Regions from separate parts of the Bacteroides zoogleoformans genome, predicted to be linked through region 2. Evidence: riboswitches for the same ligand, from Rfam matches in the RefSeq annotation. Region 2 holds a riboswitch; each other region holds the start of a gene.
The links. Region 2 has a riboswitch for cobalamin ahead of C4H11_RS11215 (putative transporter). Riboswitches for the same ligand answer to the same signal wherever they lie in the genome.
Positions count from the first base shown of each region.

Region 1: another riboswitch for cobalamin. It lies ahead of C4H11_RS08790 (ribonucleoside-diphosphate reductase subunit alpha); the one in region 2 lies ahead of C4H11_RS11215 (putative transporter).
Region 3: another riboswitch for cobalamin. It lies ahead of C4H11_RS10010 (TonB-dependent receptor plug domain-containing protein); the one in region 2 lies ahead of C4H11_RS11215 (putative transporter).

Region 1 is NZ_CP027231.1:2,128,112-2,132,653, reverse strand. It holds gene C4H11_RS08795 (ribonucleotide-diphosphate reductase subunit beta) at 1-246, opposite strand, end outside; gene C4H11_RS08790 (ribonucleoside-diphosphate reductase subunit alpha) at 262-2,781, opposite strand; cobalamin riboswitch at 2,852-3,069, opposite strand; gene C4H11_RS08785 (hypothetical protein) at 3,461-3,865, shown strand; gene C4H11_RS08780 (YgjP family zinc-dependent metalloprotease) at 3,886-4,542, opposite strand, start outside.
Region 2 is NZ_CP027231.1:2,679,947-2,684,488, reverse strand. It holds gene C4H11_RS11215 (putative transporter) at 1-1,328, opposite strand, end outside; cobalamin riboswitch at 1,637-1,845, opposite strand; cobalamin riboswitch at 1,891-2,097, shown strand; gene C4H11_RS11210 (TonB-dependent receptor) at 2,232-4,542, shown strand, end outside.
Region 3 is NZ_CP027231.1:2,421,460-2,426,001, reverse strand. It holds gene C4H11_RS10015 (YncE family protein) at 1-63, opposite strand, end outside; gene C4H11_RS10010 (TonB-dependent receptor plug domain-containing protein) at 77-2,056, opposite strand; cobalamin riboswitch at 2,162-2,351, opposite strand; gene C4H11_RS10005 (nucleoside deaminase) at 2,434-2,850, opposite strand; gene C4H11_RS10000 (hypothetical protein) at 3,066-3,299, opposite strand; gene C4H11_RS09995 (S41 family peptidase) at 3,555-4,542, shown strand, end outside.

The DNA.
Region 1 (4,542 bases), 550 kb from region 2:
GTCGTAGGCCGTGCGTTCGGCTTTCTCCAGATGGGGATAATCCTTTATGTCTTGAGTGAGATTGATTTCTTCGGGTATCCAGAAGTTGTTCATGGCCTGCCGGTACCAGTCGCTCACCCACTTGTAGCGCATGTTGTTGAAGTCGTTCAGATTGGTCGTATTGCCGCCAATCATTTTCCTGAAGCGGAGTTCGATATCGCCTTCGGGATTAAAAAGAGCGTTCTTTTTCAGTTTTTTTATTTCCATAATCGTTCGTTTTGGTTAGGATGCACAACTTTCACATTCTTCTACTTCCAAGGACTTGCTGCGGACGTAATATACGGTCTTCACTCCGCACTCCCAAGCCAGCAGATAGAGATTCAAAAGTTGGCGCATGGTGAATTCGTTGGTGATGTACAGGTTCATGCTTTGCGCCTGGTCTATATGCCGTTGGCGGATGCCCGCAGCACGCACGCTCCACGATTGTTCCAGCAGATAGGCGTCTTTGTAGAGCCAATAGGTTTTGTCGGAGAGGCCGGGCGCCACCCGCGGAAGCATGGCTCCTTTTTTCTCTTCGAGGAAGAAACGTTTCATCACCGGGTCGATGCCCGCCGTGGTTCCGGCAATGATGCCGGTGCTGCTGGTGGGGGCAACGGCCAGAAGATAAGCGTTCCGCATCCCCTCTGTGGCAACGGACGCCGCCAGTTGCCTCCATTGGGGCGAATCGTATCCGCGCTTGACGAAGTAGCTGCCCGTCTGCCAGTCGCTTCCTTCAAAACAGGCGTACTTTCCTTTCTCCTTGGCCAGCTCCATGCTGGCACGGATGGCGGCATAGTTGATGCGCTCGAACACCTTATCCATGAAGCGGAGATGTTCTTCGCTCTCCCAACGGATGCCGCGCAGGGCGAGCGCATGGTGATAGCCGCTGACGCCCAGACCGATGCTGCGGTAGCGGTGGTTCGTGATTTGCGCGAAAGGCAACGGGTAGAAGTTCAAGTCGATGACGTTGTCCAATGCCCGGACCACGGTTGCCACCTTTTCCTGCATGCGCTCCTCATCCTCCAAAGGCAAGTGCCCCAACGAGAGGCTGGCAAGGTTGCAGACCACAAAGTCGCCGGGGCGGACCGTCTTCACCACCACCGTATCGCCATCCGTCGTCCGGATATCGGTAGAGACGGATTCGATGGCCGACATGTTCTGCGCTATCTCCGTGCAGAGGTTGGAGCAGTAGATGATGCCTTTATGGGGATTGGGGTTGGCCCGGTTCACCGTATCACGGTTAAAAGTAAAGGGTGTGCCTGTCTCCACGGCGGAACGGAGTATCAGCCTCACGATGTCTTTCAGGCTCATGCTGCGGCGGGATAGGCGCGGGTCGTTCACGCAGTCCCGATACCTCCGCTCCCACTCTTCTCCGTAATAATCTTCGAGGCAATAGCCTTTCACGGTCATGATTTCATTGGGGCAGAACAGGTGCCATTGGTTGTTCAGGTCTTCTTTCGCCATCTGCCAGAAGAGGTCGGGATAGCACACGGCGGGAAAAATGTCGTGCGCCTTCATGCGGTCGTCTCCGTTGTTGGTGCGGAGCTGCAAGAATTCGGGCAGGTCTTTGTGCCAAACATCGAGGTAGACGGCCACGGCACCCTGCCGCATTCCCAATTGGTCGACGGCCACGGCAGTGTCGTTCACCAGCTTCATCCAGCGGATGACACCTCCGGCCACGCCTTTGAAGCCCCGGATGTTTCCACCCGTGGCGCGCACCTTGCCGAAGTACATGCCCATGCCGCCGCCGAACTTGCTTACGGTGGCAAAGTTGTCGATGCTGCGGTATATGCCTTCGAGGCTGTCGGGCACGGTATCGATAAAGCAACTGGAGAGCTGATGGTAGGGCTTCCGGGCATTGGAAAGGGTGGGCGTTGCCATGGTCACTTCCAGCAGGCTCAGCATATCGTAGAATTTCTTCACCCACTGCAACCGGTCGTGCTTTTCGGGCAGGGCCAGATGCAAGGCGATGCCCAGAAACATTTCCTGCACCGACTCCATCAGCTCCGCCGAGCGTGTGCGGATGAGGTATCGCTTATAGAGCAAGTCCAGCCCCGAATAGTTGAAGAGCTTGTCGCGTTCGGGACGGATAAAGCCGAAGGCCATTTCTATCTCTTGCCTCGAATAGGCATTGAGTATATAGCTGCCGTACAAAGCCTCGTCCGTGAGATAGCATAGTTTGTCGTAGTAGGATTGGACATCCGCTTTCTCCGTCTGCACTTTCAGTTCTTTCGTCATACGGAAGTTGAGCAGCCGGGCGGCGATAAACTCCCAGTCGGGAGCTTCCTGCGTGGTGAGTTCCACGGCAGCCTTGATGAGCATCGCCAGCCGTTCTTCGGCCGCCATGTCGGGCTTGCAGAAGCCTGCGAACTTCTCGGCCAAGACGTTCAGGCTGTATTCACTTCCCGGAAAGTCGTTTTGTATCTCTTTCAGCACATCGACTATGGCCTCGTCTTTTGTTCCATTGACAATCTGCGTGAGGGCTTTCCTCCGTTCGGTGCGCTGCCAGCGATAAAGTATGTAGCTTTTGGCCTCGGCATAGAAGCCGTGTTCCATCAAACTGCGCTCCACCTCGTCCTGAATGCACTCCACCGCACGTTTGTCTTCGTTCCGGTTCAAGAACTGCTCCACTTCATCGGTTACGGCATGAAGGGCTTCGTCAGTAATGTCCTTGCCCGTGCCAACAAAACTTTTGCGTATGGCAATGGCTATTTTCTCTCTGTTATAGGACTCCACAGTCCCATTCCTTTTAACTATCTGCATGTGATGTTTTTAGATTTGAATAAAAATACTCGTACACAGTTTGCCACCGTTCCCTAATCCCACGAGCGGAACCGGCTTTTCGAGAATGGCAGGTCTTCTGACTGACTCCTCGTTTCCAACGCCTTCCCGCAATCTCAAACGCTGTTTTCAAGAATGCAGTGGCAACAGGTTGTGCCGGAAATTTCGGCGGAGCTTCACAGCAGCGGGACTGTCCGGGATTTCCACCCGATTCCCTTTTAATCCGGACGGCGGGAAAATCCGCCCGAAACCATTGTGGGGCAAAGATAGCACAAATTGTAATTATTACATTATTAAATCTACTTAAAAGTACAGATTCCCACTCTCGGAAAGAAAAGGCATTCACTGCGAAAAATATTACCAAAAAAAGAGCGCTTGAAAGAGGCAAGAGAAGACGAAAAAGAAGAAAGAGGATCAGTTCCGTATCGAGGCTACCTAAGTCCTATACTTAGGGTATCTATATAATACTTTGGTCAACCCCTCTCAGAAGTGTTTCTGGCGAGGGATGGAGCGCATCCCCGTTTCTCTCGAAGAAAGAGGTTTCGGGCATGATAAACAATCGGTACATCCGCTCCCCTTTCCTCATTCTATTATACACTGAAAAGCAGTCAATCCGAATTTATTCGCTACATTTGCAGCATTCTCTAAACAAACTCCAACTATGACACACCGTCTGAACACCAACAAGCAGTTTATGGTAGGTAACGGCATCCTTGCTTTCGCCGTGATTTTTGTAGTCGTCATCTTCGTTTACATGAGTATGAGGTTGCAGCAAAAGAAAGAGGAGAACCGAAGCTTCGCAGAGACATACACCATCACACTGACCAAAGGGTTCGCCGGTGACTCGCTCTCCCTGCTCGTCAACGACAGCCTGCTGACAAAGCTGAGAATCACGGAAGAACCGTTTGAAATGGAAGTGAAGCGCTTTGCTGAACAAAGCGCACTGATGATTGTGGACAACCTCACCGACCGGCTCTTCTTGTTTGAATTGAGCGAGAAGGGAGGCAACTACCGGTTCGAAAAAGAGAACGGAGAGGTGAAACAACTGTCGCAGACGCAGGACTGACAGCCGGAGGCACGCACACCTCAAAACTCCGTGCGATATTGCTTCAATTCCATGCGCAAGGCTTCCGCTCTGCCCTCCGTCAGCTTGTCTAATAAAGCCCAAAAGCGTTCGCCGTGGTTCATTTCGCGGGTATGCGCCAACTCATGAAGCAATACGTAATCTATCAGATGCTTGGGAAGAAGAACCAAATAATAGGAAAGATTGATGTTGCCACGCATGGAACAACTGCCCCAACGCCCGCTGCTGGAGTTAATCTTCACACTCTTATAAGGCAGGTTGTGCTTCACGGAAAGCATATACAGACGGGGAGGAAGAACAATCTTCGCATTACGCCGCAGGGCCTCCTCAATCACCTTGCGCAACCAAGATTGCAGGTTTCTGTCCGAGAAATCCGCATCCGGCGGACAGATAATCTCCATTTCGCCTAACTCCGAACGGGACAAGAAACGTGCCCTCTGCCCTGCCACCAAAGTCAGCTTAAAGAACTCCGTATCGATACGGTAATCCAAATCTATCAACTTGCGGTTCTGTTTCTCTCCGGCAGCCCTCAAGCGCGGACGAAGCTCCTCCAAAGCTCTCTTCACCTCGGCAAGAGACGTTCCGGGAGGCACCGTGACGTGGACACCGTCTTCCCTCGTCCGAAAGATGAGACGACGCGCACGGGCATTGATGCGAAT
Region 2 (4,542 bases):
GCGCTCATCGTGGTATAAGTTATCAGCTTGTAGCGCGGCCCGAAACGGCTGATAAGAATGGAGACGATGAGCGGTCCTCCCGCCAGTCCCAGCTTCACGGGTTGCGGAATGCCGGGAAACATGAAAGAAATGCTTCCCAATATACAGCCCAAGGCAATGCCCAGAAAGATGGGAATGAGATTGGGATGGTTCAGCCGCTTCAACGAGTTGCCCAGCACCTTCTCGGCATGCCCCATCGCAAGTTCGCTGCCCACAACCGTCACCCGGTCACCCATCTGCAATTGCAGGTGCGGGGCCGCCACCAAATCGACGCCCGAACGGTTCACGCGCGTGATGCTCGCTCCGAAATTCTTGCGTATCTTCAGTTGCGCCAGCGACTTACCGTTCAGCTCGGGTTTGGTGATAAGAAAACGGCGGGATATCAGCTTCTTGTCCACCTTCTCCCACTCCACCGTGATTCTTCTGCCCAGAAAGGCGATGATAGCCTCCACGTCCTTGGGGTCGGCAATGAAGAGAATCTCGTCTCCTACATGCAGCACCGTGTCGGCACTTGCCAGCTCCGCTTCTCCGTCGCCTCCGCAATGGCGTATGCGCGAGATGACAAACGCGCGGTTCAGCAACGGCTTCGCCTCTTTTATCTTCTTGCCTTCTATGGCTTCATTGCGTATCTCCACAGAGACGGGGCTGACCGTCAGCTCCTGCTGCTGCCCCAATCCGCATTCGGCTTCCTTCTCTTCCCTGCCCGCATCTACACGGAACAGAAACTTCAGTGCCAGCAGTGACAGAATGCAGCCGATGACGCCCAACGGATAGGCCACGGCATAGCCCAAAGCTATTTCAGGCGCGTCTGCTCCGCTCAAGTCACTGTTGGCTTGCTGGGCGGCACCCAGCCCCGGAGTGTTCGTCACTGCCCCGGACAAGATACCTACCATTGTGGTAATGGGTATATCTGTAAGTATATGAAGCAGGACGGCAATCAGTACGCTGACGAAAACAGCCAGCATGGCCAGCATATTCAGCGTAAGCCCGCCTTTTTTGAAAGCAGAGAAAAAACCGGGGCCTACTTGCAGGCCGATGGAATATACAAAGAGAATCAGTCCGAACTCCTTCAGGAAGTGCAGCAGATGTTCGTCCAGATTCAAGTTGAAGTGCCCGAAAACGATACCCACAAACAATATCCAAGTGACACCCAACGAAATGCCCGCCACCTTCACCTTTCCCAACATAATGCCGAAAGCGATGACGAGTGCCAGAATAAGAACGGAGTGAGCCACTCCACCTCCCCAAAGATCGGGATAACCCTCAAAAAGGTTTCTTAATAAATCCATAGTTTCTAAATTATTATATTAAAACAATCGATAATCGGGCTTTGAGAAAGAATGTAAAGTATCCCCACAGAAATCACTTCTCCGGGGATACACACTTTACACATTGAAACAGCTATTAATATAGGCCTATTGCCGTGTTTTCCCTGCCATCAGCCATAGACTGATTCAATATCGGGTTCGATTTCATTTGAGTATATCGCACTCTACGGTGCACTAAAATGCAGACATGCCCCGGTTGCAGGCATACCTTTCAAAATCCGAATGTTGACAATTGTTCCTTGCACTGTCTTCCTAATCCCACGAGTAAAGGCAGCATTTAATGAATGGCAGGTCTTCTGACTGACTCCTAATCTTGAAGCCTTCCCGATACATGCGGTGCAAGTATCAGTGGCAAAGGTTCTTTTCAAGACATCAACAGAGCTTCACAGCAGCGGGACTGTCCGGGATTCACACCCGATTCCCTTTTAATCCGAATGACGGAAACGTTCATCCGGAACCGATTCAAACGCAAAGATAATGGAAATAGTAAGCAATACAAAAAAAAGACGTTTATTTTTTTCTTATCTTTGCCGCCGGTTTTGGTTCGCATCCTCCATTCCATGGAGAGAAACGCGATGAAAAGGGAATCAGGTGCAAATCCTGAACAGACCCGCTGCTGTAAGTCCTTTCAACATCTTTGAGTATTCTGCAAGCCACTGTCCGCCGATAAGGACGGGAAGGCATTCAAAGAGGGATAAGTCAGAAGACCTGCCAAGACGATACGGTTTTAGCGCTTTCGGGAAGAATAAAGCAACAAAACATCGAGTCGAGGTTTTCCTGTTTCATTTTATAATGAGAGAATCTTTCTCTTTGTTCTTTTTCGCCTCCTTTGAAAGTAAGTTTATAATGCCTAAAGGAATCGGAATGAGAATAACCGCCTATCTGTCATTGATATTCATCATGCTGCTGCCTGCCTGTATTACGGCGCAGAATAAAGTCACTCTATCCGGGAAAGTCACCGACCGGAACGGAAGTCCCATCGCTCAGGCTGCCATTGCCGTAGAGGGCACAACGTATGGGACGTATTCCGATGACTCCGGCAGATATTCGCTGCAAGTGGCTGCGGGCAGACACACCTTCGTGGCCTCCTTTTTGGGCTATCACGCCGTGAAGCAGTCTCTTGACATCCGGCAGGACAAAAAGCTTAATTTCACATTGCAGGAAAATGCCGTGGCGCTGAATGCCGTAGAAGTCTATGGCAAAACCCGGACGCAGAAAATCAAGGAAGGCGCTTTCACCGTCAGTGCCCTCGACGTAAAGCCGATGGTAAATTCGTTGAATAACCTTAATAATCTGGTGAACCGCACAACCGGCATCAAGGTCAGAGAGGAAGGCGGGGTCGGCTCTGACTTCGATCTCTCCATCAACGGGATGTCCGGCAACTCCATCCGCTATTTTCTGGACGGAATGCCGCTGGATGCCAAAGGAAGCGGCGTTTCATTGGCAAATCTGCCGGTCAATATCATAGACAGGATTGAAATATACAAAGGCGTGGTTCCGGCATTTCTGGGAGCCGATGCACTGGGAGGCGCCATTCATATCATTACGAGGCAGGAAAAGAAACATTTTCTGGATGCTTCTTACAGCGTCGGCTCTTTCCACACCCACCGCGCCGACCTCAACGCGCAAATCGCAGAACCCAAGACAGGGCTTATCATCAGGCCTACCGCAGGTGTGAACTATTCGAAGAACGACTATCGGATGAAAGACGTAGAGATGCGCGACGAAAGCGGAGATAACTTCATCATCGGCAATCCCAAACGCTTCCACGATGCCTACTTCTCGCTGTGGGGGCAGATAGAGGCCGGAGTAACCGGAAAAAAATGGGCGGACGAGCTCTTCGTCTCAGCTTCTTATTCCCGGACAGACAAGGAATTGCAGACAGGCTCCGTACAGAGTAAGGTGTATGGAATGGCCGAAAGGAAGTCGGACGCATGGAACGTGGCGGCACGCTATCGCAAACGGCATTTCATTCTGAAAGACATGCAGTTGAGCGCCTCCTTCTCTCATACCCGGGATCATTCCCTGACCATCGACACTGCCTACCGCAAGTATTACTGGGATGGCGGCTACATTGTGAGCCAGCGCAACGAGATTATGGGCAGACAACCTTCCATGCGCCACTACAAAAGGCCGCTGACCATCATGCGCACCAACCTCGACTATCGGCTGAACGACCGCCATAACCTCAACCTGAACTATCACTTGAGCCGCATCGGAAACGACCGGTACGATGAGATCGACGAAGAGTTCACGCCTTCGAACGACGCCGTGACCAAACACATCATAGCCCTTTCCTACAACCAATTGCTGCTTGATGGGAAGATGAACAACGTGTTCTTTCTAAAAGATTACATCAACCACCCGAACATCCGACAGACCGACCGGCCCGGTGTCACAGGTTCCCGAAATGTGCAAGGCTCCACCACCCGCAACTATGCAGGTTACGGCGCCGGAGCAAGATATACCGTGGCCGAACCTTTGTCCGTCAAAGCATCCTACGAGCACAGCGTAAGGTTGCCGGTGGCCCGCGAACTGCTCGGCAACGGTACCACCATCTATGCCAACGTGGCCCTGAAACCGGAAAGCAGCGACAACCTCAACGTCTCACTGTTCGGCACATGGCACCCCTATGCCGGACATACGGTTTATTACGAAGCCGCCGCCTTTCTGCGAAACGTGGACAATTATATCCAAACCACCGTAGCCGAAAAAGAGGGAACCATGCAATACACCAACGTGCCAGCAGTACATATCAAAGGCCTGGAAGGAGAAGTGCGTTATGACTGGCAGTCCAAGCTCAGGCTTGCCGCCAATATCAGCTATCAGGACGCACGCGACCAACAGAAGCTTAAAAGCGACGGAAAGCCCTCGGCCACCTACAACAACCGTGTGCCCAACCGCCCGTGGCTGTTCGGCGGTGCCGAAGCCTCTTATACTTTCGGCAATCCGGTGTTGCCCGGCGGCAAATTGCGCCTGAACTGCTCCTATCAGTGGGTGCACTGGTATTTCCTTACATGGGAAGCCTACGGAAGCTATGAAAACAAAGCCCGTATCCCCACCCAGCACATCTGTAACGCCGACATCACCTGCTCCTGGAATCACGGGCGCTACAACATCGCCCTGGAGTGCAGCAATTTCCTGAACCGGACAGTCTATGACAACTATAAACTGC
Region 3 (4,542 bases), 260 kb from region 2:
GCAGGCAGATACTGACAGGCTGAGTGCAAAGCAAAACAGAAAATACCTTAAGAGTTTCTCCATATTTCCTCCTTTTTTATATGATGACGTTCAGTTTTATCTTGAAGTTAGTACCCGGCATGGGATAGCACTGCACCACTTCGTATTGCTGATTGAAGATATTATTGACTTCGGCCGTAACTCGTAACACCCACCTGCGGAAAGGGAAACTGCACGACAGCGACAGGTCGCTGGTATACCACGGCTTGGTGTAATTCTCCGGAATGTTGGCGCTCGCCTCGTAGCGCTCGCCGGTGTAGATGAAGCTGTAATTGGCCGTCCATTGGCGATAGGCGGCGGTGATGATGGCCGAAAAGGCATGCCACGGGACGTAGGGCAATTGTCCGCCGTAGAAGCGGCTTTTCTTGTCCGTATGGTCCATCGCCTTGTTGTAAGTGTATGTGACGTGAGAAGACACATCGGCCTTTCCCAAGCGCCAGTCTGCCTTTACCGAGGCATCAAGTCCCCAAATATGGCACAAGCCGAAGTTCATCATTGTCCAGCGGAACTGGTTGCTGGTGGGCATAGCCACGATTTTATCCTCCACTTCGTTGTAGTAGCCGTCGGCTTGCAACTCTATCCTTTTGAGGATGCGGCCGGGCCGGGACTTGCCGTATGTAAGCCCGACGTCGTACTGCGTGGTGTATTCGGGCTTCAATTCCTTGTTGCCGATGAAGGTATAATAGAGGTCGTTGAACGTGGGCATGCGGAATATGCGTTTGTAGAAAGCGCGAAGTGCAAGTTGGTCGGTCGAGGTGACGAATGGCTTGTAGCTGAATGCCACGGTGGGAGTCAGCTTGCTTTTATCGCCGGCCGCCCCGCCGCTCTTGCGGGTATGGTCGGCGGCATAAGTATGGAGCAGCGAGAATTGTGCGGAGAGCCTGTCCCAATGCAGACTTGCAGACAGGGCGGATAGAAACGTCCACCGTGTAGGATAGACAAAGTTCACGAGGTCTGCATTAAGATGGTTGTACTGTATGTCGTTGGAGAGGGAGACCGACCACCATTCGCATACATCATAGAGGTGCGAGGCCGAGAAGTAGGCTTCGGTCTGGCGATAATGGTTGTCGGTGTACATCGTGGTCACATCCAGCCGCGGGTCGCTGAGATAGTGCAGGTAATCGTAAGCCGCTTTGACATTTGCAAGCAGTGTATAACGGTCGGTGAATTGGCGGCGCAGCGAACCTTGTCCGAACACCGAGGTGTCCCATTGACGGTCTTGATGGCGGAACTTGCCGGGTTCTTCGCGCACGGCGGCACCGGGGAAGCCGCGTTCGCTGTTGTAGAAATAAACCTTGGCACGCCACTCGCCGCGGGGAATCCGGCCGAACAAAGCTGTCTCCATACGAAAAGCACGCACATCGCCGTTATGGCGTACCTCGGTGGTATCGTATCCGTTCTTTTTGGCATAGCGGAAACGGTAGCGTCCCGAAGTAGTCATATACTCGGTGCTGAGCTGGGAGCTGAGGTTGTCGGAAAGCTTATGTTCCCACAGGACAGAAGGGTTATAGGTGTCAAACGACCCGGCTTTGAGTGCAATATTGAGGTTATCTTTCTTGTCTTTCCCGGCAAATTCGGGCTTGCGTGTCTGCAGATAGACGGCCGATGCCGATGCGAAATCTCTGGCGGGTTGCAGAATGGTGGACTTTTGCCCGTTGTAGAGTTGCAGAGCCTCCATATTATCGAGTGAAAAGCGGCCTAAATCTATCTGACCGTTCTGCGCATTGCCCAGTTGTACGCCATCATAGAAAACTCCCGTATGGTTGGTGCCTAAAGAACGCACGTTGACGGTTTTCAGTCCGCCGATACCGCCATAGTCCTTGATTTGTACACCTGCGAAGTAACGCATGGCGTCGGCCACGCTGTGAACGCTCAGTCGTTGAAGCTCCTTGCCCGAGAGTTGTTGTACGGGGATAACGGCATGCCCGGTCTGCCGGGCGGTGATGACTACTTCCGATAGATGTTGGATACTGTCGAGGCGGCTCGGTCTGTCCGTCCCCCCGACACGCTGTGCCATGGCACACTCTGCGAGTGTACACAATGCAAGCGCCGATAGCAGGCGCTTGCTACGTATGAATATTCTTCTTGACATTTTTCAATCTTAGCCCATCCCGAGGGTGCTTTGAATGACAACGCAAAGGCAGGTCTTCTGACTTGTCGCCCGGTGGCAAACGTCTTCCCAAGAATCTCAGTGACATTGTGCTTGCCCGGAAACGCGACTTACAGCTGCAGGACAGTTCGGGATTTACGCCCGATTCCCTTTTAATCATCCGGTTGTGTGAAATTGAAAGTCCCAAGCAGGACAAAATCCAACAAACGCGATGAACCAAATGCGGTATAAAGGTATGATTTTTTCTTAAAAACAGCAAAGTTTTTTTAAGAAAAAATCATAAGTCAGCGACGCTTCGCAATAAAGAACTCTTTCATCAATCCGGCACACTCTTCTGCAAGTATTCCTTTCAGCACTGCCGTTTTGGGATGCAATGCTTGCGGCGCATAATGCAGATATCCCCGCTTCGCGTCTTCGGCGCCAAACACCAAGCGTCCCACTTGCGCCCAAGCGATGGCGCCGGCACACATCACACAAGGTTCCACCGTGACATAAAGCGTACATTCGTTCAGGTATTTCCCTCCAAGAGTCGCGGCAGCGGCAGTGATGGCCTGCATCTCGGCATGAGCCGTGACGTCGGTCAATGTTTCCGTCAAGTTATGTGCACGGGCCACGATGCGATCCTTGCATACCACTACAGCCCCCACGGGAACCTCTCCCCGCTCACCGGCCTTTTGCGCTTCAAGAAGCGCCTGCTTCATATAAAATGTATCGTCCACGAAAATATCTGATTTATTCTATCGGTTTGTCCTCATTCATTCTTGCTCCGCATATCCTCCGTATCAGCTCCGTATAACCTCCGTATATCCTCCGTATCAACTCCGTATCAACTCCGTATAACCTCCGCATAACCTCCGCTCCTATAGATACGGAGCAGGTACGGCTCCGACAGGGTTTTGATACGGCAAAGGTTCCTTCACCTCCTCATATCATGTTCGCCGAACAAGGTCGGATAATCCTCTTCCATGTTTTTATGGATGAACATGAGGATAGTCTCGCGCAGCCAACGCGACTTGTTCGTTATCTTATACTTTTCCAGATAACGGTCCACAATCCGCTGTTCTTCTTCGCTCATCAGGCAGACCATGCGCTGCTCGCGTTTCGGTTCTTCGGGCGTTGCTTTCACACACGCTTTGTCTCTCTTTCTCATTTCTTTTGCAAAATTACTTTTACTTCCGCAAAAACAAAACGAACCGGCATGTTTTTTACGCCCCGGACAACCTACAGGAATGTTTATCGAACAAATAAGGCGTCGGGACAAGAGAAAGGCTATAGTGTTTCTGCCGGCCGGTATTTTGACAGCAAATTGAAATCAACCGCTCGCCAAATCATAAGTTTTTCTTAGAATCATTTCTACTTAACGATTAAATATGTATTTTTGGGAGCCATTAAAAAACTTAGAAAAATGAAACTGAAACATTATTTTATTTTCATCCTGTTCACATTGACAACAATAGGTCTTGGTTCGTGCCACGATGATGACGACGCCATTCAGCCCGGCATAACCGGCCAAAGCTGGCAAGAAGGAAAGGCGGTAGAAATTACTCCGGGCGAAATATTGTCCGTCACATTCAATGCTGCGGCCAAATGGACGGCTACCACGAACTCTGATTGGTGCACCATACTTACTCCGTCGGGCGAAAAAGGGCCAAGCACGTTGAAGCTTTCAACAACCACCGGCACCTCCGAGGTGCGTACTTCGACCATCAGCATCAAAGTGGACGGATATTCCACCATAAACTTTGATGTAAAGCAAAACATCGGTGAAGCCCCCGCCACAGAAGACATGAAGGTCAATATCAAGGTGGCCGAGTATCTAAAAGCAAACTATCTGTGGAACGATGAATACAAGACATTGACCCTTGACTATACGAAGAATTATGAAGACTTCTTCTATGAGTCTCTGAAGTCCATGAAAACCAACACCTTGGATAAGAAGCCATACAAAGGAGATGATGGGAACACCTACTACAGGCTCTTCTCTTATATTCGAAAGAAAAACCCCGTCACCAAGACCCGTGCCAAGCTGGTGGAAAAAGAACTCAGCTATAGCTTCGGCATCACGGGCATCACTCCTTTCGGTATAGGCAAAGACTCTGTTTGCTTCGTCATACAAGGTGTATATCCCGACTCACCCGCTACGGCCGCAGACCTGAAGCGAGGCTCCATAATCGGCAAGGTAAACAATGAAAGGCTAAACGAAAGCAATTGGATAGGTAAATATTACGCATTGCAGATGCCGGATGCCATTTCATCTCTCACCTTAACGGAAATGGAGATTATAAAAGGAAAGTTGAAAGAAATCAAAAACATCAGTCTGACTTCGGACGCCATATACCTGAACCCCGTAATCACAAGCAAAGTGGCAGAGATAGACGGGCACAAGATAGGCT